Regions from separate parts of the Bradyrhizobium sp. WBAH42 genome, predicted to be linked through region 3. Evidence: predicted binding sites of a transcription regulator. Region 3 holds the regulator's gene; each other region holds the start of a gene.
The links. Region 3 encodes LexA, which represses DNA repair genes until DNA is damaged. Its sites were predicted from a motif close to TGTTCNNNNTGTGTTCNG; they were not measured.
Positions count from the first base shown of each region.

Region 1: ruvC (crossover junction endodeoxyribonuclease RuvC) is a predicted target of LexA. The motif match lies at 2,139-2,156, and genes of this name have one in related genera.
Region 2: uvrA (excinuclease ABC subunit UvrA) is a predicted target of LexA. The motif match lies at 1,596-1,613, and genes of this name have one in related genera.
Region 4: DCG74_RS09745 (ATP-dependent Clp protease adaptor ClpS) is a predicted target of LexA. The motif match lies at 1,879-1,896, and genes of this name have one in related genera.

Region 1 is NZ_CP036533.1:2,521,386-2,528,538, reverse strand. Features, by position in the region: gene ruvB (Holliday junction branch migration DNA helicase RuvB) at 1-946, opposite strand, end outside; gene ruvA (Holliday junction branch migration protein RuvA) at 967-1,584, opposite strand; gene ruvC (crossover junction endodeoxyribonuclease RuvC) at 1,581-2,108, opposite strand; gene DCG74_RS11765 (YebC/PmpR family DNA-binding transcriptional regulator) at 2,345-3,091, opposite strand; gene DCG74_RS11760 (methyl-accepting chemotaxis protein) at 3,312-5,060, shown strand; gene DCG74_RS11755 (methyl-accepting chemotaxis protein) at 5,181-6,605, shown strand; gene DCG74_RS11750 (TIGR00282 family metallophosphoesterase) at 6,811-7,153, opposite strand, start outside.
Region 2 is NZ_CP036533.1:5,343,236-5,350,388, forward strand. Features, by position in the region: gene DCG74_RS24995 (outer membrane protein) at 1-456, shown strand, start outside; gene DCG74_RS25000 (outer membrane protein) at 682-1,434, shown strand; gene uvrA (excinuclease ABC subunit UvrA) at 1,709-4,690, shown strand; gene DCG74_RS25010 (DinB family protein) at 4,740-5,303, shown strand; gene DCG74_RS25015 (HAD-IA family hydrolase) at 5,340-5,981, shown strand; gene DCG74_RS25020 (cytochrome D1 domain-containing protein) at 6,092-7,045, opposite strand; gene DCG74_RS25025 (SRPBCC family protein) at 7,048-7,153, opposite strand, start outside.
Region 3 is NZ_CP036533.1:5,460,676-5,467,828, reverse strand. Features, by position in the region: gene DCG74_RS25605 (glutamine--tRNA ligase/YqeY domain fusion protein) at 1-596, shown strand, start outside; gene DCG74_RS25600 (nuclear transport factor 2 family protein) at 606-992, shown strand; gene DCG74_RS25595 (DUF2171 domain-containing protein) at 1,189-1,422, shown strand; gene DCG74_RS25590 (ComEC/Rec2 family competence protein) at 1,519-3,798, shown strand; gene DCG74_RS25585 (hypothetical protein) at 3,923-4,357, opposite strand; gene lexA (transcriptional repressor LexA) at 4,733-5,434, opposite strand; gene glp (gephyrin-like molybdotransferase Glp) at 5,611-6,819, opposite strand; gene DCG74_RS25570 (hypothetical protein) at 6,952-7,153, shown strand, end outside.
Region 4 is NZ_CP036533.1:2,083,729-2,090,881, forward strand. Features, by position in the region: partial or broken gene DCG74_RS09740 (tannase/feruloyl esterase family alpha/beta hydrolase) at 1-78, shown strand, start outside; gene DCG74_RS09745 (ATP-dependent Clp protease adaptor ClpS) at 126-1,847, opposite strand; gene DCG74_RS09750 (DHA2 family efflux MFS transporter permease subunit) at 1,957-3,582, opposite strand; gene DCG74_RS09755 (HlyD family secretion protein) at 3,524-4,774, opposite strand; gene DCG74_RS09760 (TetR/AcrR family transcriptional regulator) at 4,916-5,524, shown strand; gene DCG74_RS09765 (MarR family winged helix-turn-helix transcriptional regulator) at 5,570-6,019, shown strand; gene DCG74_RS09770 (enoyl-CoA hydratase) at 6,034-6,804, shown strand; gene DCG74_RS09775 (methyl-accepting chemotaxis protein) at 6,926-7,153, shown strand, end outside.

The sequences.
Region 1 (7,153 bases), 2.9 Mb from region 3:
GCGAGGTCAGCAGGCGGCCGCGCGGGGTGCGCTGCAGATAGCCGCACTGGATCAGATAAGGCTCGATGATGTCCTCGATGGCATCGCGCGGCTCCGACAAGGCCGCGGCCATGGTTTCGACGCCGACCGGGCCGCCGCCATAGTTGAGCGCGATGGTCGTGAGATAGCGGCGATCCATGGCGTCCAAGCCGGCGGCATCGACCTCGAGCGCGCTCAGCGCGTGGTCGGCGATCTTGCGGTCGATCTTGTCGGCATCGGCCGCGGAGGCGAAGTCGCGCACACGGCGGAGCAGGCGGCCAGCGATGCGCGGTGTGCCGCGGGCGCGGCGCGCGATCTCGTTGGCGCCGTCCACGCTCATGCCGACGTTGAGCACGCGTGCGCCGCGGCTGACGATGCTCTCCAATTCCTCGATCGTATAGAAATTCAGCCGCACCGGAATGCCGAAGCGGTCGCGCAAGGGATTGGTGAGAAGGCCGGCGCGCGTGGTGGCGCCGACCAGGGTGAATTTCGACAGCTCGATCTTCACCGATCGCGCTGCCGGGCCCTCGCCGATGATGAGGTCGAGCTGAAAGTCCTCCATCGCGGGATAGAGCACCTCTTCCACCGCCGGGCTGAGGCGATGGATCTCGTCGATGAAGAGCACGTCGCGCTCTTCGAGATTGGTGAGGAGCGCGGCGAGGTCGCCGGCCTTGGCGATCACCGGTCCCGATGTGGCGCGAAAGCCGACGCCGAGCTCTTTCGCCACGATCTGCGCCAGCGTGGTCTTGCCGAGGCCGGGGGGACCGACGAACAGCACGTGATCCAGCGCCTCGCCGCGCTTGCGCGCGGCCTCGATGAAGATCGAGAGATTCTTGCGCGCCTGCTGCTGGCCGACGAAATCGGACAGCGATTGCGGCCGCAGCGCGGTGTCGCCGACATCGTCGCTGCGGCGCTCGGGCGAGACCATGCGGTTGGCTTTGGGGTCGCTCACTTCGCGAGCTCCTTCAGCCCGAGCCGGATCAGCTGCGCCGTCTCGGCGCCCTCACCCGCACTGCGCGAGGCCGAGGCAATCGCCGCGGCGGCTTGCGGCTGGCCATAGCCGAGATTGATCAGGGCGGAGATCGCATCCGCGACGGGGCGCGGCGCGCGCTGGTCGTCGACGGCACCGGCGAGATGCACGACGGCGGGATCGACATTGGCGAAGGCCGGCGCCTTGTCCTTCAATTCGGTGACGATGCGCTCGGCGACCTTGGGGCCGACGCCGGGCGTGCGCGCCACCGCGGCCTTGTCGCGCAGCGCGATGACGTTGGCGAGATCGGCCGGCGACAGCGTGCCGAGCACGGCGAGCGCGACCTTGGCACCGACACCCTGCACGGTCTGCAGCAGGCGAAACCATTCGCGCTCCTGATCGGTACGGAAGCCGAACAGCTTTATCTGGTCCTCGCGGACATAGGTCTCGATCGACAGCACCGCCGCTTCGCCCGGCGAAGGCAGATGCTGCAAAGTGCGCGACGAGCAATGCACCTGATAGCCGACGCCGCCGACGTCGAGGATGACGAAGTCCTCGCCGTAAGAATCGATCAGCCCCTTCAGCTTGCCGATCATATCCCCACCACCTTCAGCCGCAGCGCGGTGCTCTGGCGGTGATGGGCGTGGGTGATGGCGATGGCGAGCGCGTCGGCGGCGTCCGCGGACGGCGGCTCGGCCTTCGGCAGCAGGATCTTCAGCATCATCGCGATCTGTTGCTTGTCGGCGTGGCCGGCGCCGACCACGGTCTTCTTGATCTGGTTCGGCGCGTATTCGGCGACAGAAATGCCGAACATTGCGGGCGCAAGCATGGCGACGCCGCGGGCCTGGCCGAGCTTCAGCGTAGCAACGCCGTCCTTGTTGACAAAAGTCTGCTCGACCGCGGCTTCCATCGGCTGGTGGCTGGAGAGGACGGAAGCAAGCCCCTCATGGATCGCGAGCAGCCGGCTCGCCAGCGGCAGATCGTCCGGCGGTTCCACCGAGCCGCAGGCGACGTAAATCAGGCGATTGCCCTCGGCCTCGATCACGCCCCAGCCGGTGCGGCGCAGGCCGGGGTCGATGCCGATGATGCGAACGGGGCCGCGAATCGGGAGCGCAGTCATGGGCCAGTGATAGCGGCTGGCCGCGGGATGCGAAACAGAAACAGAACGGAAGTAACAGGGGAAAGGCGGTCTCGTGCCCCGGGCGCGACGCAGCGCGAAGCGGTGCGCCGCTGAACCGGGGCCCATTTCGCGACGGATGCTGAGAGAACCATGGGTCCCGGCTCTGCGCAGCAGCGTACCGGACGATGCTGCGCAGAGCCGGGACGCTGCTGCGCGTCCGGGACACGACAGCGGCGTCAGCCGCCCATCTTCGCAACAAGTGCGTCCGACACCTCGAAATTGGCGTAGACGTTCTGGACGTCGTCGTGCTCGTGGAGCAGGTCCATCAGCTTCAAGAGCTTCTCGCCGGTCTCGTCGTCGACCGCAACCGTGTTCTGCGGCTTCCAGATCAGCGCGGCCTTGCGCGGCTCGCCGAACTTGGCTTCCAGCGCCTTGGCAACATCGCGATAGCCTTCGGTCGAGGCGTAGATCTCGTGGCCGCCCTCGCCGGAAACGACGTCGTCTGCGCCGGCCTCGATCGCAGCGTCCAGCACCGCATCGTCGGATGCGACGCTGCGGTCGTATTCGATGACGCCGGTGCGGTCGAACATGAACGAGACCGAGCCGGTTTCGCCGAGATTGCCGCCGGACTTGGTGAAGAAGGAGCGGATGTCGGAGGCGGCGCGGTTGCGGTTGTCGGTCAGCGCCTCGACGATGACGGCGACGCCGCCCGGGCCATAGCCCTCGTAGCGGATCTCGTCATAGTTCTCGCCATCGCTGCCGAGCGCCTTCTTGATGGCGCGCTCGATATTGTCCTTCGGCATGTTCTCCTGGCGCGCCGCGATCACGGCGGCGCGCAGGCGCGGGTTCATGGCAGGGTCGGGCGTGCCCAGCTTGGCGGCGACGGTGATTTCCCGCGCCAGCTTGCCGAACAGCTTCGACTTCTGGGCATCCTGCCGCCCCTTGCGGTGCATGATGTTCTTGAATTGGGAATGTCCGGCCATGCTTGGTCTCGTGAGGGAAGCGTGCGTCAAGGTGAGTGCGGGAAGCGCGGCCTTATAGGCCGCCCACCCACCGGAATCAAAGGGCTCGGCTGCTCCTAAGGTAGCCCCTGTAAAGGTAGCCGCCGTAATGGCGCCTGCCTAGACGTCGGGCACCGTTAACCCTGATTTCATTCCGACTTGCGAAAATAGCGCCCGACCGTTCCCCGACAAGAGAGAGCTGATGGCGTTCGGACTATTTCGGAAGCGTCTGCCGGACACGGCCGCGCCTGCGGCAGCCCCGGAGGCTGCGCAGCCGGCGGCCCCTGCCGCACCCGCCCCGACCGCCGAAAGTGATTCGGCCCGGGAAATCCTGGAATTGCTGGAACTCGAGCTCGGCGCCATGATCCGCCAGCTCGAGCGCGCCGCCAATTCCGTCGCCGGCGGAGCCGATGCAACCGCCGCGACGCTCGCCGCCATTCGCGACCGCACCGACGCCCTGACCGGCCGGACCAACGCGGCGCAATCGACCGCCTCTACCTTCGCCCATGCCGCCGACAAGTTCACCCAATCCGCGCAAGGCATCGGCGCGCAGGTCCGCGAGGCCGGCAAGCTCGCCGACGAGGCCAGCGCCGCCGCGCAGGAAGCCCGCGCCAATGTCGACCGCCTGCGCGAATCCTCCGCCGCCATCGGCAACGTCGTCAACCTGATCGCGCAGATCGCGCGGCAAACCACGCTGCTCGCGCTCAACTCGACCATCGAGGCCGCGCGCGCGGGCGCCGCGGGAAAAGGCTTTGCCGTCGTCGCCACCGAGGTCAAGGCGCTCGCGGTGCAGACCCAGAGCGCGACGGAGGAGATCACAAAGAAGATCGACGCGCTGCAGCGCGACGCCGCCGGCTCGGCGGATGCGGTGCACCGCATCTCGCAGGCGATCGAGGCGATCCGCCCGGTGTTCGACACCGTCAACGGCGCGGTCGCCGAGCAGAACGCCACCACCAGCGAAGTCTCCGGCAATGCCGCCAGCGCCTCCGAGTTCATCATCTCGGTCGGCGAGAGCGCGGCCGAGATCGACGCGGCGACCAAGGCTGCCGAGACCCATGGCGAGAGCGTCGCCAGCGCCGGCAAGGCCGTCACCACCTTCGCCCAGAAGCTGAAATCGCGCTGCGCCGTGCTGCTGCGCCAGAGCGAGCACGACGACCGCCGCAAGACCGAGCGGCTGCCCTGCCATCTCAGATTCGAGACGGCGCGCGGCGTGATGCCGGTCTATGAAATTGCAATGGAGGGCGTGCTGATCGGCGGCGCGGACGCAAGCCGGCTCGCGACGCAAGCCACGGTCGAAGGCAGCCTAGAGGACATCGGCGCCTGCCGCCTGCGCGTGGTCGAGCAATCCAAGGCCGGCGCCCGCGCGCAATTCGTCGGCGCCACCGCCGCGCTCAACGAGAAGATCGAGGACAAGCTCTGGTCGATCCATGAGGAGAACACCGAGCTCGTCACCCGTGCCATGGAAGCAGGCAATGCGCTGACGAAGATATTCGAGCAGGCGGTTGCGCGCGGCGAGGTCGGAATCGAGGACCTCTTCGACACCGACTACGTGGAGATTGCCGGCACCAACCCGCAGCAATACCGCACCAAATATCTCGACTGGGCCGACCGCGCCCTGCCGCCGTTCCAGGAAGCCTTTCTGGCGAGGGAGTCGCGGATGGCGTTCTGCGCCATGGTCGACCGCAACGGCTTTTTGCCGGTGCACAACAAGATCTATTCGCATCCGCAGCGGCCGGGCGACGTCGCCTGGAACACGGCCAACAGCCGCAACCGGCGCATCTTCAACGATCCGGCGGGGTTAGCTGCCGCACGCAACCTGCGATCGTACCTGGTCCAGAGCTATGCGCGCGACATGGGCAACGGCAACACGGTGATGATGCGCGAGATCGACGTGCCGATCCGCGTGCAGGGCCGGCACTGGGGCGGCTTCCGCACGGCCTACAAGCTATAACACCCCGCGCCTGCACTCCTGGGCAAGACGCCGGGCGCGAATCATCCTCTAAGGTCGGAGCTAGGAATCGGAATGCCGCCAAGGAGCCGATCAACGGCTCCGACTGGAGAGAGCCCGTACATGTCCTTTGCCCAACTTGCCGTGTTGGACACTGCGTCCAACCGGACGCTCGCCGAACGCCTGATCGACCAGCTCGCCGACCGCATCGGCGGTCTCGGCGTCGAGCTCGCCGATATCGCCGGCAACGTCCAGGAAGTCGCCAACCGCGTCGCGAGCCAGTCGGAACGGTTTCACCATCTGCAGAAGACGGCCGAGACGATGGTCTCGGCCAACCACGACATCGCCAACGCCTCGCAGGCGGTGCAAAGCACGACGTCGGCTGCAGTCGGCGAGATCGCGCAGTCGCGCGGCGCCGTCGACACCGCGGTCAGCCACATCTCCGAGCTCGTCGCCGCGGTGGAGCGGATCGAGGCCCGCCTCAGCGCCGTCGGCGCGGCGCTGGCGCAAGTTGCGAAGGTCTCCGGCTCGATCGAGGCGATCGCGAAGCAGACCAATCTGCTTGCGCTCAACGCCACCATCGAGGCGGCGCGCGCCGGCACTGCCGGCCGCGGCTTCGCGGTGGTCGCAAGCGAGGTCAAGAGCCTCGCGGAGGCCACGCGCCAGGCCACGCATGAGATCTCCGACACCGTGCGCGATCTCGACGGCCAGATCGAAGGCCTGATCGGCGAGAGCAGCGACGCCTCGCAGCGCGCCAAGACCGCCGGCGAAGGCGCGCAAGCGATCTCCGGCATCATTTCGCGCGTGCAGCAGGGCTTCGCCTCCGTCGAAGCCGAGATCGACGGCGTCGCGCGCGCGGCAACCTCCAACCTCGGCCATTGCGACACCGTGATCAGCGAGCTCAACGAACTCGCCAAGGGCGTCGACCTCTCCTCGCGCGACCTTCGAAGCGCCGACGAGCGCGTGGCGAAGCTGCTCGATACCTCCGAAGGCCTGATCGCGCTGATCGCCGACAGCGGCGTCGAGACATCGGATGCGCCGCTGATCCGCGTCGTCATCGACACCGCGAAGCGGATCTCCGCCGAGTTCGAGGCTGCGATCGACCGCGGCGAGATCACGCTCGACCAGCTCATGGACGAGAATTACCGCGAGATCCCCGGCACCGATCCGAAGCAGTACAACACCGCCTATGTCGACTTCACCGATCGCATGCTGCCCGCGATCCAGGACCCGATCCAGACATCCGACCCGCGCATCGTGTTCTGCGTCGCCTGGGCAAAAGGCGGGTACCTGCCGACCCACAATCCGAACTACCGCCTGCCGCAGGGCAAGGACCCGGTCTGGAACAACGCCAATTGCCGCAACCGCCGCCTGTTCACCGACCGCGCGGTGAAGAAGGTCGCGGCCAACACAAAACCCTTCCTGCTGCAAACCTATCGCCGCGACATGGGCGGCGGGCAGTTCGTGCTGATGAAGGACCTGTCCTCGCCGATCATGATCCGCGGCAAGCACTGGGGCGCCTTCCGGATGGGCTTTCGGCAGGGCTGACGAGGGCGCTCCAGCGTCCTCAAAACAAAAAGCTCGAAAACAACCCCATGCACAGTAGGCGGGGTGTGCGGAATCAACGGCTTACGCTGGCGGGCCCTGGCGCGCGTTGACTCGTCGGGCAAAACAGGGGTAGAATGCTAATATTCCGAAATTTCCGCGCCTGCCTTCTCCCGCAAGGAAAGTGCAGCGGAATTCATCGCGCCAGCTAGCTCAACCAGAACTTCGGCGTTGTCGGCTCCAGCCTTCCACCGACGCGCACCGGGGCGACCTTCAGCGCGAGCCCCGTCGCATCATCCGTCTCCACCGCAACGCCGCTGAGCGTCGCGGCGCCTGCGGCGGGCTCGAAGCGGCTCGACGGAATTCCTGATGTGAACCGGCGCAGCGGTTCTTCCTTCTGCATGCCGATGATGGAATCGTAATCGCCGGTCATGCCGGCGTCGGTCATGTAGGCGGTGCCGCCTGCGAGGATCTGGTGGTCGGCGGTCGGCACGTGCGTGTGGGTGCCGACGACGAGGCTGGCGCGGCCGTCGCAGAAGAAGCCGATGCCC
Region 2 (7,153 bases), 120 kb from region 3:
GTCGTGTTCGGCGTGGAAGCCGACGGCTCGTGGGCTGATGTCAATGCTTCGGTGACCACCCCTGTTCTCTTTGGCGGCGCTATCGTTCCCGTGACCACGAGCTCGCGCATTGATGCGCTCGGCACTGTGCGCGGCCGTATCGGTTGGGCCGTCAACAACGTGCTGTTCTACGCTACGGGCGGCTACGCCTGGATCGACAACAAGATCACCGTCAGCTCGCCCTTCGCAAGCGTCTCGGACAGCAAGTGGCATTCCGGTTGGACGGTCGGCGCTGGCGTCGAGGCATTCTTCGCGCCGCAGTGGTCAGTCAAGGGCGAGTATCTCTATCGCAGCCTGGGCGGCGAGACCTACTTCTCGGGTATCGGCGCTCCGGTGAACACCGGCACGCTCAACCTTCACACCGTGCAGGTCGGCGTGAACTATCACTTCGGTGGCCCGGTCGTCGCGAAGTACTAAGCTTCGTCTCTGACGCACCCGCGTTACGAAAGGCCGGCCTCGCGCCGGCCTTTTTGTATTTGTTGCGGCCGCCCCGTTCGTTCGCGTTTTCGGACGGATGTGGCGGCCGGGTGACACAACTTTTGGCTTCAATGGTGTAAAGCAATGACGTTACTTGAGTCATGAGGTCCGCTGCTCTTCCGCTCTCCGGAAGACCGGAATGAGAAACGGAAGTGGGGAATGGATATGAAGAAGCTTTTGCTGGCTTCGGCCAGTTTGTTCGCACTCAGCGCGTTGGCACCGGCCTCGGCGGCCGATTTGGCGGCCCGCCCCTACGCCAAGGCTCCGGTGGCGCCGATCGCGGTGTACAACTGGAGCGGCTTCTACCTCGGCATCAACGGCGGCGGTGCATCGAGCCGCAATTGCTGGGATCTCAATGCCGTGCTCGGTGTGGCAATCCCGGTCGTGTCCGAAGGCTGTCACAACGCGACCGGCGGTCTCGTCGGCGGCCAGGTCGGTTATCGTTGGCAGTCGGCTAACTGGGTGTTCGGCCTTGAAGCCCAAGGCGACTGGGCCAACCTGAAGGGATCGAACGCGAGCCCGCTCGCCGCTTTCGCACCCGTGGTCAATCAGACCAGAATCGATGCCCTCGGCCTGTTCACCGGCCAGGTCGGCTACGCCTGGAATAACGTGCTCTGGTACGTGAAGGGCGGCGCCGCGGTCACGCACGCCAAGTATGACGGCCTTCTCGGCGGCGTGGTCTTCGATAGCGCGAGCGAGACGCGCTGGGGCGGCGCAGTCGGCACCGGCATCGAATTCGGTTTCGCACCGAACTGGTCCGTTGCGATCGAATACGACCACTTGTTCATGGGCGGCCGCAACGTCAATTTCACGGTGCTTGGCATCAACGACCGGACCGACCGCATCAAGCAGGATGTCGACATGGGCACCGTTCGCCTCAACTACACCTTCGGCGGCCCGGTGGTCGCGAAGTACTGATCTTCCCTGCCGAAGTCACATCGTCACGAAAGGCCGGCCTCGCGCCGGCCTTTTGCTTTGGGCGGGCTGTTCCGAGCGGTTCCGCGCGCTCCTGCTGCCAGATGCCGCCAGCGCGCCAACAATCCGTTGACGATTCGCAAGTCCCACTGGAAATCCGCCGCCGTTCTTCCTACGTTCGCTGCCATACCCATCGGCGCCGATCCCGGTTCCGGGCGAAGCGCGCCTTTTGCATTGGCGCGATCGCGCGTCTTTGGATTCCTCGAGGACCTCTGGGATGGACGAAGTGATCAGGGCGAAGCGCCAACAACAGAACGCGGGCTCCAGCCTGCGCGCAATTACGATCCGCGGCGCGCGCGAGCACAACCTCAAGAATATCGACGTCGAGATTCCCCGCGACAAGCTGGTGGTGTTCACCGGGCTATCCGGCTCCGGCAAATCCTCGCTAGCCTTCGACACCATCTATGCCGAGGGCCAGCGCCGCTACGTCGAATCGCTGTCGGCCTATGCCCGCCAGTTCCTGGAGATGATGCAGAAGCCCGACGTCGACCAGATCGACGGCCTCTCGCCTGCGATCTCCATCGAGCAGAAGACGACGTCGAAGAACCCGCGCTCCACCGTCGGCACCGTCACCGAGATCTACGACTACATGCGCCTGCTTTGGGCCCGCGTCGGCGTGCCCTATTCGCCGGCCACGGGCCTGCCGATCGAGAGCCAGACCGTCTCGCAGATGGTCGACCGCGTGCTGGCGCTGCCCGAGGGCACCCGCCTCTATCTGCTCGCCCCCGTCGTGCGCGGCCGCAAGGGCGAGTACAAGAAGGAGCTCGCCGAGTGGCTCAAGAAGGGCTTTCAGCGCGTCAAGATCGACGGCACCTTCCATGAGCTGGCGGAAGCCCCTAACCTCGACAAGAAGTTCCCGCACGACATCGATGTCGTCGTCGACCGCATCGTGGTGCGCGCCGATATCGGCCAGCGCCTCGCCGAGAGCTTTGAGACCGCGTTGAAGCTCGCCGAAGGCCTCGCCGTCGTCGAGTTCGCCGACGCTCCCGCGGCGGCCGTCCCCGCAGAAGAGAAGAAGAAGACCGCAAAGATCCACGACAAGAGCGGCCCCGAGCGCATTCTGTTCTCGGAAAAGTTCGCCTGCCCGGTCTCCGGCTTCACCATCCCCGAGATCGAGCCGCGCCTGTTCTCCTTCAACAATCCCTACGGCGCCTGCCCCGCCTGCGGCGGCCTCGGCGTCGAGCAGCATGTCGACGAGGACCTCGTCATCCCCGAGAAGGATCTGACGCTGCGCAAGGGCGCGATCGCGCCCTGGGCCAAATCGTCATCGCCCTATTACGTGCAGACGCTGACCGCGCTCGGCAAGCATTACAAATTCACACTCGACACCAAGTGGAAGGACCTGCCGAAGAAGACGCAAAACGCGATCCTCTACGGCTCGGGCGAGGACGAGATCAAGTTCTCCTACGAGGACGGGGTGCGCTCCTACGACACCAAGAAGCCGTTCGAGGGCGTCATCACCAACATCAACCGCCGCTACCGCGAGACCGAAAGCGAGTGGGCGCGCGAGGAGCTGGCGAAATATTTCCACGACGTGCCCTGCGAGGGTTGCAAAGGCTTTCGACTCAAGCCCGAGGCGCTCTGCGTCAAGGTCGGCGGCAAGCATATCGGCGAAATCTCGGAGCTGTCCGTGAAGGGCGCCGGCGCATGGTTCGAGACCGTGCCGGAGGCGCTGAACGCGCAGCAGAACGAGATCGCGGGCCGCATCCTGAAGGAGATCCGCGAGCGCCTCACCTTCCTGCTCGACGTCGGCCTCAATTATCTGACGCTATCCCGCTCCTCCGGTACGCTGTCCGGCGGCGAAAGCCAGCGCATCCGCCTGGCCTCGCAGATCGGCTCGGGGCTCACGGGCGTGCTCTACGTGCTGGACGAGCCCTCGATCGGCCTGCATCAGCGCGATAATGCCCGCCTGCTCGATACGCTGAAGCGGCTGCGCGACCTCGGCAACACCGTGGTCGTGGTCGAGCATGACGAGGACGCCATTCGGCTCGCCGACTACGTGCTCGACATCGGCCCCGGCGCCGGCATGCATGGCGGCAACATCGTCGCCGAAGGCACGCCCGCCGAGATCATGCGCAACCCGAAATCGCTGACCGGCAAGTACCTCACCGGCGAGCTCGAGGTCGAGGTGCCGGAGCGGCGTCCGCCGAACCACCGCCGCACCATCAAGGTGGTGAACGCGCGCGGCAATAACCTCAAGAACGTCACGGCGGAGATTCCGCTCGGCCTGTTCACCTGCGTCACCGGCGTCTCCGGCGGCGGCAAGTCGACGCTGCTGATCGATACGCTCTACCGCGCCATCGCCCGCAAGCTCAACAACGCCAGCGAGGGCGCTGCCCCGCACGACCGCATCGAGGGCCTCGAGCACATCGACAAGATCATCGACATCGACCAGTCGCCGATCGGCCGCACCCCGCGCTCGAATCCTGCGACCTACACCGGCGCCTTCACGCCGATCCGCGAATGGTTCGCCGGTTTGCCGGAAGCGAAGGCGCGCGGCTACGAGCCCGGCCGCTTCTCCTTCAACGTCAAGGGCGGCCGCTGCGAAGCCTGCCAAGGCGACGGCGTCATCAAGATCGAGATGCACTTCCTGCCCGACGTCTACGTCACCTGCGACGTCTGCAAGGGCAAGCGCTACAACCGCGAGACGCTGGAGGTGCTGTTCAAGGGCAAGAGCATCGCCGACGTGCTCGACATGACCGTCGAGGAAGCCGCCGAGTTCTTCAAGGCGGTGCCGCGCGTGCGCGAGACTTTTCAGACATTGCACCGCGTCGGGCTCGATTACATCCATGTCGGCCAGCAGGCGACGACCCTCTCGGGCGGTGAAGCGCAGCGCGTCAAGCTGGCAAAGGAATTGTCAAAACGCGCCACCGGCCGCACGCTCTACATCCTGGACGAGCCCACCACCGGCCTGCACTTCCACGACGTCAAGAAGCTCCTGGAGGTGCTGCACGAGCTGGTCGCGCAGGGCAACACGGTCGTCGTCATCGAGCACAATCTCGAAGTCATCAAGACCGCCGACTGGGTCATCGACTTGGGCCCCGAAGGCGGCGACGGCGGCGGCGAGATCGTCGCCTGGGGCCCGCCGGAAGATATTGCGAAGGCGCCGCGGAGCTATACGGGGAAATTCCTGGCCCCGGTGCTGGAGAAGGCGCGAAAGCCGAAGCGGAGACGGGCGGCGAGCGAGGCGGCGGAGTAGGTTGCGCGTCCGGAATGTGACGACGCACATGTCCGAGGGAGAATGAACTGTGCCTGCCGGACTTGTGCAAACCTTTCGTGCGTTCGCTCATAACAATGCCTGGGCAAACCATCGGCTGCTCACGGCTTGCGCTGCTCTGTCTCAGGTTGAGTTCGAGGCCGAGCGAACCGGGTTCTTTCCAAGTCTTCAGCGCACGCTAAACCACATCCATGTCATTGATCTCTTCTATGTCGATGCGCTGGAGGGCGGTTGGTTGGGCCCGGCAGCCTGGGAGAACGAGGTGCCGTACCCTTCCCTCGTCACGCTCAAGCCGGCGCAAGCCGCAGTCGACGAGCGCTTGATTGCTGTCTGCGATGCACTGACGCCCGAGAGTCTCAATACCGTCGTGAGTATCAACCGCGACACGACCGTGCAGGCCGAACGCCGCGACCGGCTGCTCATGCATCTCTTCCAGCATCAAATTCATCATCGCGGACAGGCGCATGCCATGCTGTCCGAAACAAGCGTCGCACCGCCTCAGCTTGACGAGTTCTTTGCAGAGGGAGAAGCATCGCTCCGCGCCAGCGAATTCGCCGAACTTGGTTGGACCGAAAGCACTGTGTGGAAATCCTAGTTCAATAACTGGATGATCGAACGGCATCCCTTTCACGTGCCCTATTCCCTCGCCATCTTCGACCTCGACGGCACGCTCGCCGACAGCTTCCCCTGGTTCCTGCGCACCATCAACGATGTCGCCGACCGCTTCGACTTTCGCCGCGTAAAGGATGAGGATGTCGAGGAACTGCGGCATGCATCGAGCCGCGAGATCCTCGCCCGGCTCGAAGTGCCCTTGTGGAAGCTGCCGGCGATCGCGCGGCATGCGCGGCGGCTGAAGGCGGAGGCCGCTTCCGAGATCTCGCTGTTTTCGGGCGTCGAGACGATGCTGCGGACGCTGGCCGAGAACGGCGTGCAATTGGCGCTGGTGACTTCCGACAGCGAGGCCAATGCCCGCGAGAAGCTTGGGCCTGCCGCGGCGTTGTTCGCGCATTTCGACTGCTCTGCATCGCTGTTCGGCAAGGCTGCGAAATTCCGCCGCGTCATCCGCCGTGCGGGTGTCGAGCCCAGCAAGGTGATTTCGATCGGCGACGAGGTTCGCGACATCGAGGCGGCGCGCGCCGTGGGAATTGCCTGCGGCGCCGTGTGCTGGGGCTATGCGGCACCGGCGGCATTGCGGGCGCTGGGGCCGGATCATGTGTTCGACCGGATGGATGAGATTGCGGATGTGTTGTGCCGGATCCGTAGGGTGGGTTAGCCTTGCGGACTGCGCGAAGCGCACACCGCTTGGCGTAACCACCACTTCGGTCACCGCGGACACCAAAGAGGTGGGTTACGCTGACGCTAACCCACCCTACGCGACCACACCTACTCCGTCCTGCGCAAGAACGCCCCGAACGCGCGCGGGCCGTCGCCGGTCCTGATCTCGCCGATCACCTTCAGCTCGGCCGCATCGATGATGCTTAAGGTGTTGCTCTCCCAGCAGGCGACGATGACGCGCTTGCCGTCGGCGGTTGCCGCGATGCCTTCGGGATAATCGCCGACATTGATGCGCTTGAACGGCTTGAGGCTCGCCAGATCGAACACGCTGACGGTGCCGCCATATTGGTCGCTGACGAAACCGCGCCCCGGCGTCAGCGCCACCGCATACGGGCGCATGCCGGCCGGCACGCGGCCGATCTCTCGAGCCTCTGCGATATCGATCACGGAGACATCGTCGGAGCCGACATTTGCCGTGTAAGCGCGCTTGCCCTCGGCATCGATGGTGACGCCGAACGGGCGGGTGCCGACCTTGATCACCGCCTTGCGCTGGCGCGTCGCCGTGTCCACCACGGAGACGCTGTCGTCGTCGCGGTCGGCCGAGAGCAGCAGCTTTCCGTCGGGCGTCACCGCAAGACCCGACGGCGAGGCGCCGACCGCGATGCTGGCGACAACGCTGCGCGAGGCCGTATCGATCACCCGCACCGCGGCGGCGTACCAATCGGCGACATAGACCGTCTTGCCGTCGGGCGCGACCGCAATGCCGAGCGGCCCGCCGCCGACCTCGACGCGGCCGGCGACCTGCCGCGTCGCCGCGTCGACCACCGTGACCGCCTTGGCATCCGGGCTCGTGACATAGGCAAAGCGCCCATCCGCGCTGACGGCGATACCTGCCGGCTTGCCGCCGATCGGGATGGTCGCGACGCTGCGCGCGCCAGCGAGGTCCACGACCATCAGATCGTCGCTGAGCTGGTTGGTGACGAACGCCTCCTCGGCGGATGCGCTGCCGAGGCTCGCATGACAAAGGCTGGCGGCGAGCGCCGCCAGAACCAGCGCCCGCACGATCAGCTGCCGCTCTCGATCTTCTTCTTGAGCGCCTCGAGCCCGGCCTTGTACAGCCCGCTCACGGCCTTGATCGCGGCCTCGTCGCTCAACTCCGGCGGCGGGTCG
Region 3 (7,153 bases):
AAGGACAGACCGAGGAGCTCGAGGCGATCAATCATCCGGACGACGCTAGCGCCGGCACGCGCAAGATCACGTTCGGCCGCGAGCTCTATATCGAGCAGGACGATTTCATGGAGAACCCGCCGAAGAAGTTCTTCCGCCTGTCGCCGGGCAACGAGGTGCGGCTGCGCTACGCCTATTTCGTCAAGTGCACCGGCGTGATCAAGAACGACCAGGGCGAGGTGGTGGAGCTGCGCTGCACCTATGATCCCGCGACCAAGGGCGGCAACGCGCCCGACGGCCGCAAGGTCAAGGCGACCATGCACTGGCTGCCGGCGGCGACGTCGAAGCCGGCGGAGATCCGCATCTACAACCAGCTGTTCGCCAATCCGAGCCCGGACGCTTCGAACTTCGCGGCCGATCTCAACCCGAACTCGCTCGAGATCCTCGCCGATGCGCGGGTCGAGGCGTCCGTTGCGGAGAGCAATTCGACCGAGCCGATGCAGTTCGAGCGCCAGGGCTATTTCGTCCGCGACAAGGACTCGACGCCGGGCAAGCCGGTGTTCTCGCGCACGATCGGCTTGCGCGATACGTTCGCCAAGGAAGTCGCGAAGGGCTGAGGCGAGGGCATGAGCAGCGAAGCCGACGCCATCGTTTCCGCCATCATCGCGAAATGGTGCGTCGGCTTCGCGACGCTCGATGCGACCGCGCTGTCCTCGCTCTATGCGAAGAACGCGTTCTTCTTTGGCTCGAACCCAAAACTCTATCGGGGCAGGGACGGCGTTGCCGATTATTTCAACGGCCTGCCGCGCTGGCGCAGGCCGAGCGCGACCTTCTCCGACGTGTACGCCGCGCAGGCCGGCCCTGACCTGATCAACATGGCCGCGATCATCACGTTCGATCTCGCCGGCGAGCGGGACGATCTCGTCGTCAAGATGAGCTGGGTCATCATCCGCGAGGAAGGCGACTGGAAGATCGTCAATCACCACGCCTCGTCGCAGGCGCCGCTGATTTAGCGGTCGTTCCATCAGTGTCGTCATTCCGGGGCGCGCCACTCGGCGCGAGCCCGGAATCCATACTCACGATGGTGGTTATGGATTCTCAGATGCGCAATTGCGCATCATAGCTCGCGACTTCGTCGCGCCCCGGAATGACGATTGAAACGAACGCGCGCCTGCCGCGTTGGCCGCGATCCCAACCAAGGATCCCGCCATGCAGAACATCGCAGAGCATATGGAAGTCATCGGCGCCGACGGTGTCCATGTCGGCACCGTCGACAGGGTAGAGGGCAACCGCATCAAGCTGACCAGGAAGGACAGCGGCGAGGGCAGCCACAAGGGCCACCATCATTTCATCGACAAGGGCCTCGTTGCCGATGTTGAAGGCAACAAGGTGCGGCTGTCCGCCAAGGCGGACGTCGCCGTGACGATGGAAGAGGAAAAGTAGGGCGCTCCGTCGCCCGTTCCCGATCTGTACCGCTATTCGCGCAGCCGCACGGTCCGGTAGCCTCCGCACCCGTCGCGTATCGCAAGGTGCAGGGGAATGGCGGAGCCGGGGCGGCCAGGACGCTCCCAGGGAGTTGCCGGGACGTGGCCGGTCGGCCGCGCCGCCCCGGCCGGCGGCTTTGCGCCGGCGGGGTTTGGCATCTGGCCGGCCATCGTCGAAATGCTGCGCCAGTGGGCGCGCGCCGAGGCCGGGCCAGGCCGGCTGTTGCCGTGGGTGCCCGTCGCCTTTGGCGGCGGCATTGCGCTTTATTTCGCCGCCGATCATGAGCCGGTGCTGTGGGTGGTTGCCGCGACGGCCATCGCGCTGATGCTCGGCGCGGTGTTGCTCCGGCGGAGCCGGCTGTTTGCGCCTGCGATCATGATCGCGGCGGTCGCCGCCGGATTTGCCATGGCGACCTGGAAGACGGCGCGCGTCGCCCATCCCGTGCTCGCCAAGCCGCTTTATTCGGTGTCGCTGTCGGGCTTCGTGGAAGCGCGCGACATTCGCGAGCGTACCGATCGCTTCGTGCTGCGCGTCAGCGCGATGGAGGCGCAGCGCGGCGACGTCAAGCTCGAGCGCGTCCGCCTCTCGGTGCGCAAGGGCACGGCGCCCGAAGTCGGCAGCTTCGTGCAATTGAAGGCGCGGCTGCTGCCGCCGATCTCGCCGGTGCGGCCCGGCAGCTATGATTTCTCGCGCGACATGTTCTTCCAGAGCATCGGTGCCTCCGGCTTCGTAATGGGCGCGATCACGGCGTCCAGGCCGCCGGATGCCGGCGGCCTGCGGCTGCGCTATGCCGCCTTCATGCAGGGCCTGCGCGATGCGATCGACGCGCGCATCCGCGCAACGCTCGAAGGCGACAACCGGGCGATCGCAACGGCGCTGCTCACGGGGCGGCGCGATGCGATCACCGCGCCGGTCAACGATGCCATGTTCGTCTCGGGGCTCGGCCATGTGCTGTCGATCTCCGGCTACCACATGGCGGTCGTCGCCGGCGTCGTCTTCTTCGCGGTGCGCGCGCTGCTGGCCTTGATCCCGGGGCTGGCGGCCGGCTTTGCCATCAAGAAATGGTCGGCGGCCGCTGCGCTGGTCGCGGCGGCGTTCTACCTGTTGCTGTCGGGCGCGGAAGTCGCGACGCAACGATCGTTCTTCATGACGGCAGTGGTGTTGATCGCCGTCATGGTCGATCGCCGCGCCATCACCTTCCGCACGCTGGCGGTGGCGGCGCTGATCGTGCTCGCGGTCGCGCCGGAGGCGCTGGTGCATCCGAGCTTCCAGATGTCGTTTGCGGCAACGCTCGGGCTGGTCGCGCTGGTGCAGATCGGCATGCCGAACCTGCTCGCCTCACCCGATCATTCCGCGACGGCGCGGATCGCGCTGTGGGGCGGCCGCGAGATCGCGATGCTGTTCCTGGCCTCGCTGATCGCGGGGCTCGCGACCACGCCATATGCCGCCTTCCACTTCCATCGCGTGACGCCATACGGCGTCATCGCCAATCTCGGCGCCATGCCGGTGGTGTCGGCGCTGGTGATGCCGGCCGGGCTGCTCGGACTGCTCGCAGCGCCTTTCGGGCTCGACGGCGTGTTCTGGTGGTTGATGGGAATCGGCATCGAGTGGATGGTCCTGGTCGCGCGCTGGGTGGCGGCCCTGCCGGGCGCCGTCGGCCGCATTCCGGCGTTCGGGATCGCGCCGCTGATCGCGGCGAGCCTCGGGCTCATCGTGATGGGCCTGTTGCGCACGCCCTTGCGCTGGTCCGGCGCCCTGGTGCTGCTGGCGGCGATCCTCTGGGGGCTGTCGGTGCGCCAGCCTGATGTCCTGATTGCCGGGGATGGTGCGAGCGTCGCGGTCCGGGGCGCGGATGGGCGCTTGCAAGTGATCCGCGCCAGCAAGGACAGCTTCCTGCTGAAGGAGTGGCTGGCCGCCGATGCCGATCCGCGTGATGCCGGCAACGCCTCGTTGGCGAGCAGCGCGTCATGTGACGAGTCCGGTTGCGTGGCGCCGCTCGCGGACGGACGGCTGATCGCGTTGGCGACGCGCATCGACGCGCTGGCCGATGATTGCAGCCGCGCCGCGCTGGTGGTGACGGCGCGGCCCGCGCCGCCCGACTGCGCGGCGATGGTCGTCGATCGGGCGCGTCTTGCCAGTCAGGGCGCGCTGGCTCTGACGCGAAGCGGAGAGGGTTTTTCGGTGCAGGCGGTGAGGGCGAGAGGGGCAAGCCGTCCTTGGCTGCCGGCCGGCGCCGGCGAGGGGGATTTCGACGGCAGCCTCGTGCCGAAGACGGCCGTGCCTCGCAACCGGGACGCAACGCCATCGGAGGCCGACTTGCAGGCCGACGATTGAAGATCGATGCGGGGAAAATCGGTCCGACGGGATCCCGCAGGACGCAAACCATACCATCTCGCCGGCCGCGGCCGGCGATGGCATTTGAATTTGGCCCTCGACTTTTCGGTCGGGGCCGACGGCGTCAGCCGATCGGCAGGCGCGTGATCGTGGGCCGCGTGTCGGCGACGATCTGCGGCTTGTGCTCGCGCTCGATGGCTTGCTGCGTCACCGGCAATTGCAGCACGGTCGCGCGCTGGCCTTCGACGAGCTGCGTCACCAGCACGTACTTGCCGTCCGGAAATTCGATCGCGTCATGATGGCGATCGGGAATGTGCGGGTCGATCTTGCCGAACTTGCCGACGCGGGAGTTGACGGTTCGCGTCCAGATCCAGCGGTTGTCATAGCGGACGTTATCGGCGAAAGCGAGCTCCGTTCCCGGCAGCAGACAGACCGCGACGGAGAGATCGGCTTCGGAGGCGAAGCCGCGCGTCGAGGTGCCGCGGAAGGTTGTCGTGACGATCGTCTCGCCAACTTCGGCGGGGCGCGTCGCGACGGCATGCAGGCTATAGTCACACATCGGGTGCTCCTCATACTGGGATAGCGACCCGCGTCTCTTTCGAGGCGCAGGCCTCTATCAGAGTGGAAGCCTCCAACGCTCTGCTCGGTTATGGGCAAATCTGCGGCTCGCATCCGCAGCACGCGATCACATTATCTTTCCCGGATTCGATAGGAACAAACCTCGCGTCCTTGCATTTGGCCCGCACTATCGGCGCTGTCGGCACAACTCTACCGGCGGAGCGAAATGGCCGCGTGTCCGCATGGGCGAGTGTCGCGCGGGAAGAGGCGCCGAACAGTCAGCGCAGAACCAGAAAGACCATCCAGCCGGAGCGGACAAGTATCCGCTCCAATCTTGGATCGACGATCGAAGCGCGCGTAGCGCTTACTTCCGGTATCAGTACTTCCGGTAAAGCCCGATCAGCTTGCCCTGGATCTTCACGCGGTTCGGCGGAAGAATGCGGACCTCGTAGGCGGCATTGGCGGGCTCGAGCGCGATCGAGGCGCCGCGGCGGCGGAAGCGCTTGAGCGTGGCCTCCTCGTCGTCGATCAGCGCCACCACGATGTCGCCGGTATTGGCGGTCTCGTTGCGCTGGATCAGCGCCATGTCGCCGTCGAGGATGCCGGCCTCGACCATCGAATCGCCGCGCACCTCGAGCGCGTAGTGCTCGCCGGAGCCGAGCATGTCCGGCGGGACGCTGATGGTGTGGCTGCGGGTCTGCAGCGCCTCGATCGGCGTGCCGGCCGCGATGCGGCCCATCACGGGCACCGCGACGGGGCGCTCGCCCTCATCCGCGGGCGGGCTGGAGCTCGCGCGCACCTTGCCGAGATTGCCCTCGATGACGCTCGGGGTGAAGCCGCGGCGATTGCCGGCTGCGGCCTGGAGCTCGGGCAGCTTGATCACCTCGATGGCACGGGCGCGGTTGGGCAGGCGGCGAATGAAGCCGCGCTCCTCGAGCGCAGTGATCAGGCGATGAATGCCTGACTTCGAGCGCAGGTCGAGCGCATCCTTCATCTCGTCGAAGGACGGCGGCACGCCGCTTTCCTTCAGACGTTCGCTGATGAACCGCAGAAGCTCGTATTGTTTGCGCGTCAACATCTCGACCAAAGTCCCCCGGTTGATGTCGTTCGATTCCGAGACGATGAAGTCGGCAATAAGCCGCTACATCCTCGAAACAAATCATGAACGGACACTATATGTTCGATATGTGTTCCGCAACTGCTTAATTTATGGTGAACGAGGCCGAACTCGCGGAATGCGTGCGGCCGGGCAGCTCAGACGGGCAGCCGCAGCACCTCGCAAGGTGTGCCGGCCTCGGCCTTCGGCGCGAACGGTGCGCGCACGAGAAGTACCTGTGCCGCAGAGAGATTCGCAAGCAGGGAGGAGTCCTGATGGCTGACGGGAAGGGCGACGCGCGTGCCGTCGTCGCGTACCTCCAGCCGCGCACGCAGATAATCCTCGCGCTGGTCGTTGGCGCCGAGATCGCGGCCCAGCACGGCGCGCTCGCGCTGATGATGAATCACAGAACCGCCCGACAGGGCCCGAATCAAGGGCACCATGAACAGGAAGGCGCACACGTATGACGACACGGGATTGCCGGGCAGGCCGATCACGCGCATCGCGCCGAGGCGACCATGCATCATCGGCTTGCCGGGCCGGATCGCGATCTTCCAGAACGCAATCTCGATGCCTTCGCCCTTGAGCGCCTGCTGGACCAGATCGTGGTCGCCGACCGACGCACCGCCGGTCGTGACCAGGATGTCGGCGCCGCTCTCGCGTGCGCGGCGGATGCCGGCGGACGTGGACTCCAGCGTATCGGCGGCAATTCCGAGGTCGATGGTCTCGGCGCCCTCGCTGCGGGCAAGGGCGTGCAGGGCATAGCCATTGGAATAGACGATCTGACCGGGACCAGGCGCGGTGCCCGGCATGACCAGCTCGTCGCCGGTGGCGAGAATCGCGACCCTCGGGCGGCGGATAACGGCGAGATGAGGATGATTCATTCCGGCGGCGAGGGCGAGATCGCGCTCGGTGAGACGGATTCCCTTGCGCAGCAGCACGTCGCCTTCGCGGAAGTCGATGCCCGCAGGGCGGATGTGCCGGCCACAAATTGCGGCTTCCTTGATCGTGACATGCGTGCCGTCGGCAATTGTGTCCTCCTGGATCACGACGGCATCGGCGCCGTCGGGAACGACGCCGCCGGTGAAGATCCGCACGGCTTCGCCGGGGCCGACCCTTCCCGCGAACGGCCGACCCGCCGCGACCTCACCGACGACGGTCAGCCTGGTCTCGATGGCCGCGTCGGACGCGCGCACGGCATAGCCGTCCATCGCCGACATCGCCTCCGGCGGCTGCGTACGCCGCGCCGCGACATCGTGCGCGAGCACACGATGGTGGGCCTCGTCGAGGCGAACCATCTCTTCAGCCAGCGGCTCGGCGCCGGTCAGCACCGCGGCGAGCGCGTCAGAAACCGGCATCAGGGCCACGGGCGAACTCCGCAACAAATCAGGACTCGGTCGGCAAGTTCTAGCTGAGCGGAGGGACTGAAGCAAAAAGGCCTCCCTGGCCAGCAAGAAGCCACACTTCCTTTCGGTCTCGGGTCGGCTTATCTTCTGTCCATGACAAAACTGCTCGAAAAGGCGCTCAAGGCCGTGCGGCAGCTTCCTGCGGATAGCCAGGACGAGATCGCGCGCGCCATGTTGGCTTTGAGCGACGGCGGAGAGGAGGCTGAGGAAATGGATCCCGGCCACCTTGCGGCGGTCCTCGAGGGGCTCACACAAGCGAACCTCCGGCAATTTGCGTCTGACGCCGAGATCGAAG
Region 4 (7,153 bases), 3.4 Mb from region 3:
CTGTGCCGCTGGCCGGCTTGGCCGCACTACAAGTCGGGACCGGTGACGGAGGCGTCGAGCTATTTCTGCGCGCAGTGACCCTTCACCTCTCCCCGCGAAGACGCGGAGAGGGAGACATGCTCCGCTCATCCCGCCGCCATCGCCTGCGCGCCGCCGAGCAGTCGCGCATTGAGCCGGCCGCCGGAGAACAGCATGTCATCGAGGGCTTCGTCGATATCGGCGGAAATGACGGAATTGCCGCCATCGCGCGCGAGGCTCGCTTGTGCCAGGCGCCGCATCAATTCCTTGATGAATGCGCAACTCGTGCCTTCGCTGCGCCTGGCGGCTTCGGCGACGACGGCGTCGTCGAGTGGCAGTCCCTTGCCATAGAGCCGGACCAGTTTGTTGCGGCCGGTCTCGTCGGGAAGCGGCACTTCGATGGCCTGATCTATGCGACCGGGGCGGCCCGCTAGGGCGCCTTCGAGTTGCTGAGGCCGATTTGTTGTCAGCACGAACAGGATGTCAGCGTCCTGCTTCAAGCCATCCATCTCGTTAAGTAATCGGTTGAGCAGCGGTTCTTCGCAGCCGCTCATGTTCTCGCGCTGCCGCGCGATGAGATCGACGTCTTCGATCACAACCATGGCCGGTTGCAGGAGGCGAGCGAGATTCATATAGGCGCCGAGCAGGCCGATTTGCTCCGCTGTGATGATCAGCGTCGTATGACCGGGCAGATGGGCCGCGAGATAGCGGATGGTGTGAGTCTTGCCCGTGCCGGGTGGGCCGTAGAGTAAGATACCCTTCCGGGTCGACTGTCCGAGGCGGCGCAGCACGTCCCGCGTGCCCACGAAGTTCAGGACGTTACGATCAAGTAGCCGTAACGTCTGTTCAGGCAGGATCACCTCGTCACGACTGACGGAAGGAAGCCGGTGCACTGTGATCCCGCGCGAGCGCCCACGGTAGTCGGAATCGGCATCGAGAGAGAGAATCTTGCCACGGTAGGTGCGCGCGGCCTGAACGGCGTCCTCCAGCGCGCTGAAGCACTGCTGGACAAGCGCTGAGCCTGCGGCCCCGGCCGGCGCCATGATTTCGATCCGCACGCCGACCTCGCGGCTGTATTCACGATGAATGGCCAGAAGCACCGCGTAGCGGAGACCAGCGGTTGCGCAAAGCCAAAGACCATTGTCGAGGCACTTGGCTGGTGTCGGTTCGCCGATATCGACGTCGTTGTACTGAAGCGGTGCGATCGTCGCCGCGAAACCGTCGTTCTGCATCAATCTCGACATGGATAGCGTCTCGTAGCGGCGGTCCTCGGCGATACCGAATAGCCGGACCGGAGACGCAAATAATCGGTCGATGGCGGCCTGGACGTCTGCCCGCATGTGGCCAGGAAATTGGCGTACCGTGGTCACCAGCTGACTCCGCGGCACATCGGCGAAGTGCCAATTCAAGACACCGAACGTGTAATTGAACTCCTCCGAGGGGAGGTCCCGCGATGCGCTTGCTGCTGCGAGTACGCAATCGGCGCACAGCCACACCGTGCGGTCCACCAATTGTGCTTCCGACTGCGCGATCGGTCGGCCGCAAAGCTCGCAGCAGGGCTTCGCCGTTTCGCTTGTGATCAGGAGTGGGTGGCCGGCGGCAGCGACACGACGCCTTGCAGATTCCAGCAGGGCTCCTGCGACCGGTGGTGGGTAGGGACCGCAGGCTGCCGCGCCATGCCTCTCCATGTCGGCAATCACGGAGACGGCTTCACTTTTCGACTTGCCGAAGACGCGACGCAACAGGTCAACGATGAATTCACGCGGAGTATCTTCGTCAGCATGCAGCACGAGCTGAGCCGGCACGGCCTCGACCTGAGTATCGCTCATGAAGTGTCCCCTTGAGCAACCTATAATTGATATGAACAAATAGGGAACATAAAAGGACGCGGCCGTCAAGCGTGACGGCCGCGTCGATTTGGTCGTTCGTTTTCGAGCTCTAATGCGCGCCACCTCCGCCACCCGGCGCCTTCACCCTTCGCGTCAGCAGCACCGCGATCGCGGCGAGGACCAGCACCACGCCGATCACGGCAAAGGTGTCGGAATAGCCCATCACCAGCGCCTGGCGCTTCACGGTCTTGCCGAGCGCGATGATGGCCTGCTCGCGTGCGGCGTTGGGGTCGGGGACGCCGTGGGCCATGAAATAGTCCGTCATCTGCGCGATGCGGGCGCGGACCTCCTCGCGGCCGAGCGTGACCGAATGGCCGATGATGTTGGAGTGGAACTGCTCGCGCTTGGTGACGATGGTGGCGAGCACCGCGGTGCCGATGGCGCCGCCGAGGTTGCGCATCATGTTGGAGATGCCGGAGGCAGCCGCCGCATCCTGCGCCGCGACGCTGCCGAGGCTGAGTGCCGAGAGCGGCGCGAGCGTCAGCGCCTGGCCGACCGCACGCACGATGTTGGGCATCAGGAACTGATCGCCAGAATAATCGAGCGACATCTGGATGTTCATGAAGGAGCTCGCGGCGAACAGCAGCAGGCCCACGGTCGCGACATAGCGGCCGTCGAAACGCTGCATCAGCTTCGGCACCAGCGGAATCAGCAGAAGCTGCGGCAGCCCGGTCCAGGCCAGCACGTTGCCGATCTGCTCGGCATTGTAGCCCTGCACTTGGCCGAGATAGGCGGGCAGGAGATAGACCGAGCCGAACAGTGCGAAGCCGAGGAACACCGCCGCGATGGTGCCGATGCCGAAATTCCACTGCGTCAACAGGCGCAGGCGCAGCAGCGGCTTCTCCACCATCAGCTCGTTGGCGATGAACAGCGACAGGCTGATCACGGCGATGACCGCGAGCCGCACGATGAAGGGAGAGCCGAACCAGTCGTCCTTGTTGCCTTCTTCCAGCACGGCTTGCAGCGAAGCGAGGCCGATCGCCATGGTCGCGATGCCGAACCAGTCGCCTTCGCGCAGCAAAGCGAGGTTCAGCGGTTGGCGCTCCAGCGTGAAGAACAGCGTGGTCACCATCACCGCCGTGGGCAGCACGTTGACGAAGAAAATGGTCTGCCAGCCGTAATTCTCGGTGAGATAGCCGCCGATGGTCGGCCCGATCGCCGGTGCGAAGGTCACGGCGAGCGAGAACATGGCAAGGCCGATCGGCTGCTGGCCCTTCGGCAGCTTGGTGAAGACCAGCGTGAACGCCATCGGGATCAGCACGCCGCCGAAGAAACCCTGCAGGCCGCGCATCGCGATCATCGACGGCAGATCATGGGTGAAAGCGCAAGCGACCGAGAAGGCCGCGAACAGGCTCGCGAAGCTCAGGATGATGTTGCGGAACGAGAATACCCGCGACAGATAGTCGGTCAGCGGGATGACGATGATCTCGCCGATCAGATAGGACGTCGAGATCCAGGATCCGTTGTCGGCGCCGGTACCGATGCCGCCCTCGATGTTGAGCAGCGAGGCGTTGGTGATCTGGATGTTCAGGATCGCCATGAAGGCGCCGATCATCGCCGCGAACACGGCGATCCAGATCGTGGCGCTGGCCCGATTGGGGTCGGCGGCGACGCGCTCAGGCGTCGCGGCCGGAATTGCTTGTGCTGGCGTCGATATTGAGAGGCTGTTTGACATGGCACGACCCTCCGGAAACAGGTTTTGCTTTGGGCGTCGCTGCCGTCTGAGCGGCCGGCGCTGAACGCGTTGCGATCGTCGGGATCACGGACATGCCGGGCCGCAGCGCGATTGGCGGCGCGGTCCCGGCGTCCAGCGCGATCTTCACGGGAATGCGCTGCACGATCTTGGTGAAATTGCCGGTGGCGTTGTCGGGCGGCAGCAGCGCGAACTCCTGGCCGCTGGCCGGCGCGATGGAATCGACGTGACCATGCACGACTTGGCCCGGGAAGGTGTCGATCTCGATCTCGACGCTCTGACCGGCGCGGACATGCGTGAGCTGGGTCTCCTTGAAATTGGCGACGACATAGGTGCCCGTGGCCGGCACGATCGACATCAACTGCGTGCCCGCCTGCACATACTGGCCGACGCGCAAGGTGCGGTTGCCGACGACGCCGTCGATCGGCGAGACGATCGTGGTGTAGCCGAGATTGAGCTCGGCCTGGTGCTGGACCGCGGTTGCGCGGGCGGCGGCGGCCCTGGCCTGCACGATCTCGGCCTTGAGAAGATCGACCTGCTTCTGTGCGGAGATGAGGTTGGCGTTGTCGCGCGCGATCGCGGCGTCCGCGCCGGCATCGCGCGCCTGCGCCTGCTGCGCATTCTGCACGCTGCCATAACCGGTCCTGGCGAGATCCGTGTAGCGCTTGTTCTCCTGCTGGGCGAAGGTCTTCGCGGCCGTGTCGACATCGATGGTCGCTTTCGCGGCTGCGATTACCGCCTCCTGAACCTCGAGCTGGGCCTGCTTGCTCGTCACCGTCGCGTTCGCGGCGGCGACGTCGGCCCTGGCCTGATCGAGCGCGACGCGGAAGTCGCGATCGTCGATCCGGGCCAGCACCTGGCCGGCCTTCACATGCTCGTTATCGCCGACCAGGACGCGGTCGAGATAGCCGCTGACCTTCGGCGCGATGGTGGTGTTGTCGGCCTTCACATAGGCGTCATCGGTGGAGACCAGGAAGCGCCCGACCGTCCAGTAATCGTAGCCGTACCAGCTCGCGCCGGCGAGCGCGGCGACGGCCACTCCCGCCAGCAACAGCTTGCGAAAGTTCAGCTTTCGGCGCGGGGCGGGGACCGGCGCGGCGGGCAGAATGCCTTCGGGCGGGCTGGTTGGCGCCACGATGGTTTCGCTCTTCGATGGATTGGCATGCACGGTCATGGCCGGCTCCCTGAATTAGGAAACTTGACGATTTCCAAAATAGGGCTAGCTTGAGGACTGTCAATGGAATGACAGGCATCATCTAAAAACATGGCTCAGGCAAAATCGTCATCAGAAGGCCGCCCGCGTGGGCGGCCACCAGTGCGCACCGACGACGAGACGAAGCGCATCGTCATCGAGGCGGCACGGCACGCCTTCGCAGTCGATGGCTACGCAGCAACCAGCACCGAAGAACTGGCGCGTGGCGCCGGCATCTCCACCAAGACTCTCTATCGGCTGTTTCCGAGCAAGGCAGCGCTGTTCGAAGCGATGTGCGCGGACCGGCTCGATCGGTTGCTCTCCGACGTCAATCTTCAGGCCGACAATCAGGCCGACGTCGAGACGAGTCTGGCTGCCGTGCTTGTCGCCTGTGCCGATCTCGCGCTCGATCCGGAGGTCGTGGCACTCCAGCGTATGGTACTGCAGCAATCGGCCACGTTCCCCGACCTTGCCGCGAATTTCTACAGGGATGGCATCTCCCGTACCGTGGCGGCGCTCGCGGGCTGGCTTCGCGATCAAGTCAGGAAGAAGCGCATCGCGCTCGATAACGTCGATGAAGCCGCCGGAATGATGATAGGCATGATGGTGTCGGCGCCGCAGCGCGCGGCGATCTACGCCAGCCTGGCACTGCCCTCGCGCAAGGAGATCGAGAGGCGGGCGCAGACATGCGCCGCAATTCTGCTCGACGGTTGTCGCGCCGCGTCGGCCTAACGGCCCTGATTTGACAATCGGGATCCGTTGGGCTAGATATTTCGCATGCGAAATAATGGAGCTGCAGCGAAGCACCATCGGCTGATCTATTTGTTGAACGTCGCGCAACGCCGTTTGCAGCGCTGGATGGCCGCGCAGCCTTCGAGCGAGGTGACGCCGGCGCAGGCGGGGTTGTTGTTCATCCTCGGCCGGCAGGACGGCATTCTGATGGGCGAGGCGGGTGCGGCACTCGATCTCGGGCCGGCCGGGATTTCCGGTCTCGTCGATCGCAGCGCAGCGGCGCGGCTGGTCGAGCGGCGGGCCGACCGCGAGGATGGCCGCGCCTTTCGCATCTGGTTGACGCCGAAGGGGCGCACCGCGCTGGCGCAGGCGAAGACTGGCGCGGCCGAGATCAATGCGGCGCTGACGGAGGGATTCACGGCCGCGGAGATCGACATCGTCGCGCGCTGGCTGACGAGCATTCAGGACAAGTTTCCAAGAAGTTCAGACGACTAACACGGAGCAGACCAATGACCGAGCACGTCCGGATCGAGAAAAACAACGGAATTCTCACCCTCACCCTGGCGCGTCCCGACAAGAAGAACGCGCTGACCGATGCGATGTACGGCAAGCTGGCCGACACGATCGAATCCGCCGAGCTCGACCCGTCCGCCCGCGTGATCCTGATCCGCGGCGAGGGCGACATGTTCACCGCCGGCAACGACGTCGGCGAGTTCGCGGCCGTCGCGGCCGGCAAGTCCGAAGGCAGCCGCAACGTGGTGCGCTTCATCCAGTCGCTGGCGCGCTGCACCCGGCCGCTGGTCGCGGCCGTGCAGGGCCGCGCCGTCGGCGTCGGCACCACGATGCTGCTGCATTGCGACCTCGTCGTGCTCGCCGACAACGCGCAATTGTCGACGCCCTTCGTCAGCCTCGCGCTGGTGCCGGAAGCCGCCTCCAGCCTGTTGATGCCGGCGCGCATCGGCTATGCCCGCGCCTATGAGATGTTCGCGCTCGGCGAGACCGTGCCGGCCAAGTCCGCGCTGGAATGGGGCCTCGCCAACCGCGTGTTGCCGCTGGACAAGCTCGATGCCGGTGCGCTTGCGCTGGCGCAGCGTCTCGCCCGCCAGCCGGCCGGCGCCCTCATCGCCACCAAGCGGCTGATGCGCAACGGCGAGGCGCTGGTCGCGCAGATGCAGGCCGAAGGCGAGCAGTTCGCGCAGCGCCTGCGTACCGCCGAAGCACGCGAGGCGTTTACGGCGTTTGCGGAGCGCCGCCCGCCGGATTTCACGAAGGTGGCGTGAGCCGGCTGCCCCGGACAGGGCCGGCAACTCCGGGGCGCTTATCATTTGATATAAACCTTAACGAAACTTTGGCATGTGGCCGTGCAAGGTGACCGCTCTCGGCGAGCGGGTCTTTGGGTCCATGTCCATTTTTAAGAAATCGGTAAGCACGCTTCTCCTGGTTCTGATGACGCTGCTGGCGGCCGGCGCGCTGACCAGCACGGCCATCCAGATGGTCGGGGCTCTCGGCCGCTATAGCGACAGTCTGGAGACCGAGCGGCTCGCGAATGCCGACAAGTCGATCTTCCACGGCGTGGTTGCCCTGCGCAGCAATCGCGGCGATGCCCAGAGCGCGCTGCTCGGCGAGGAC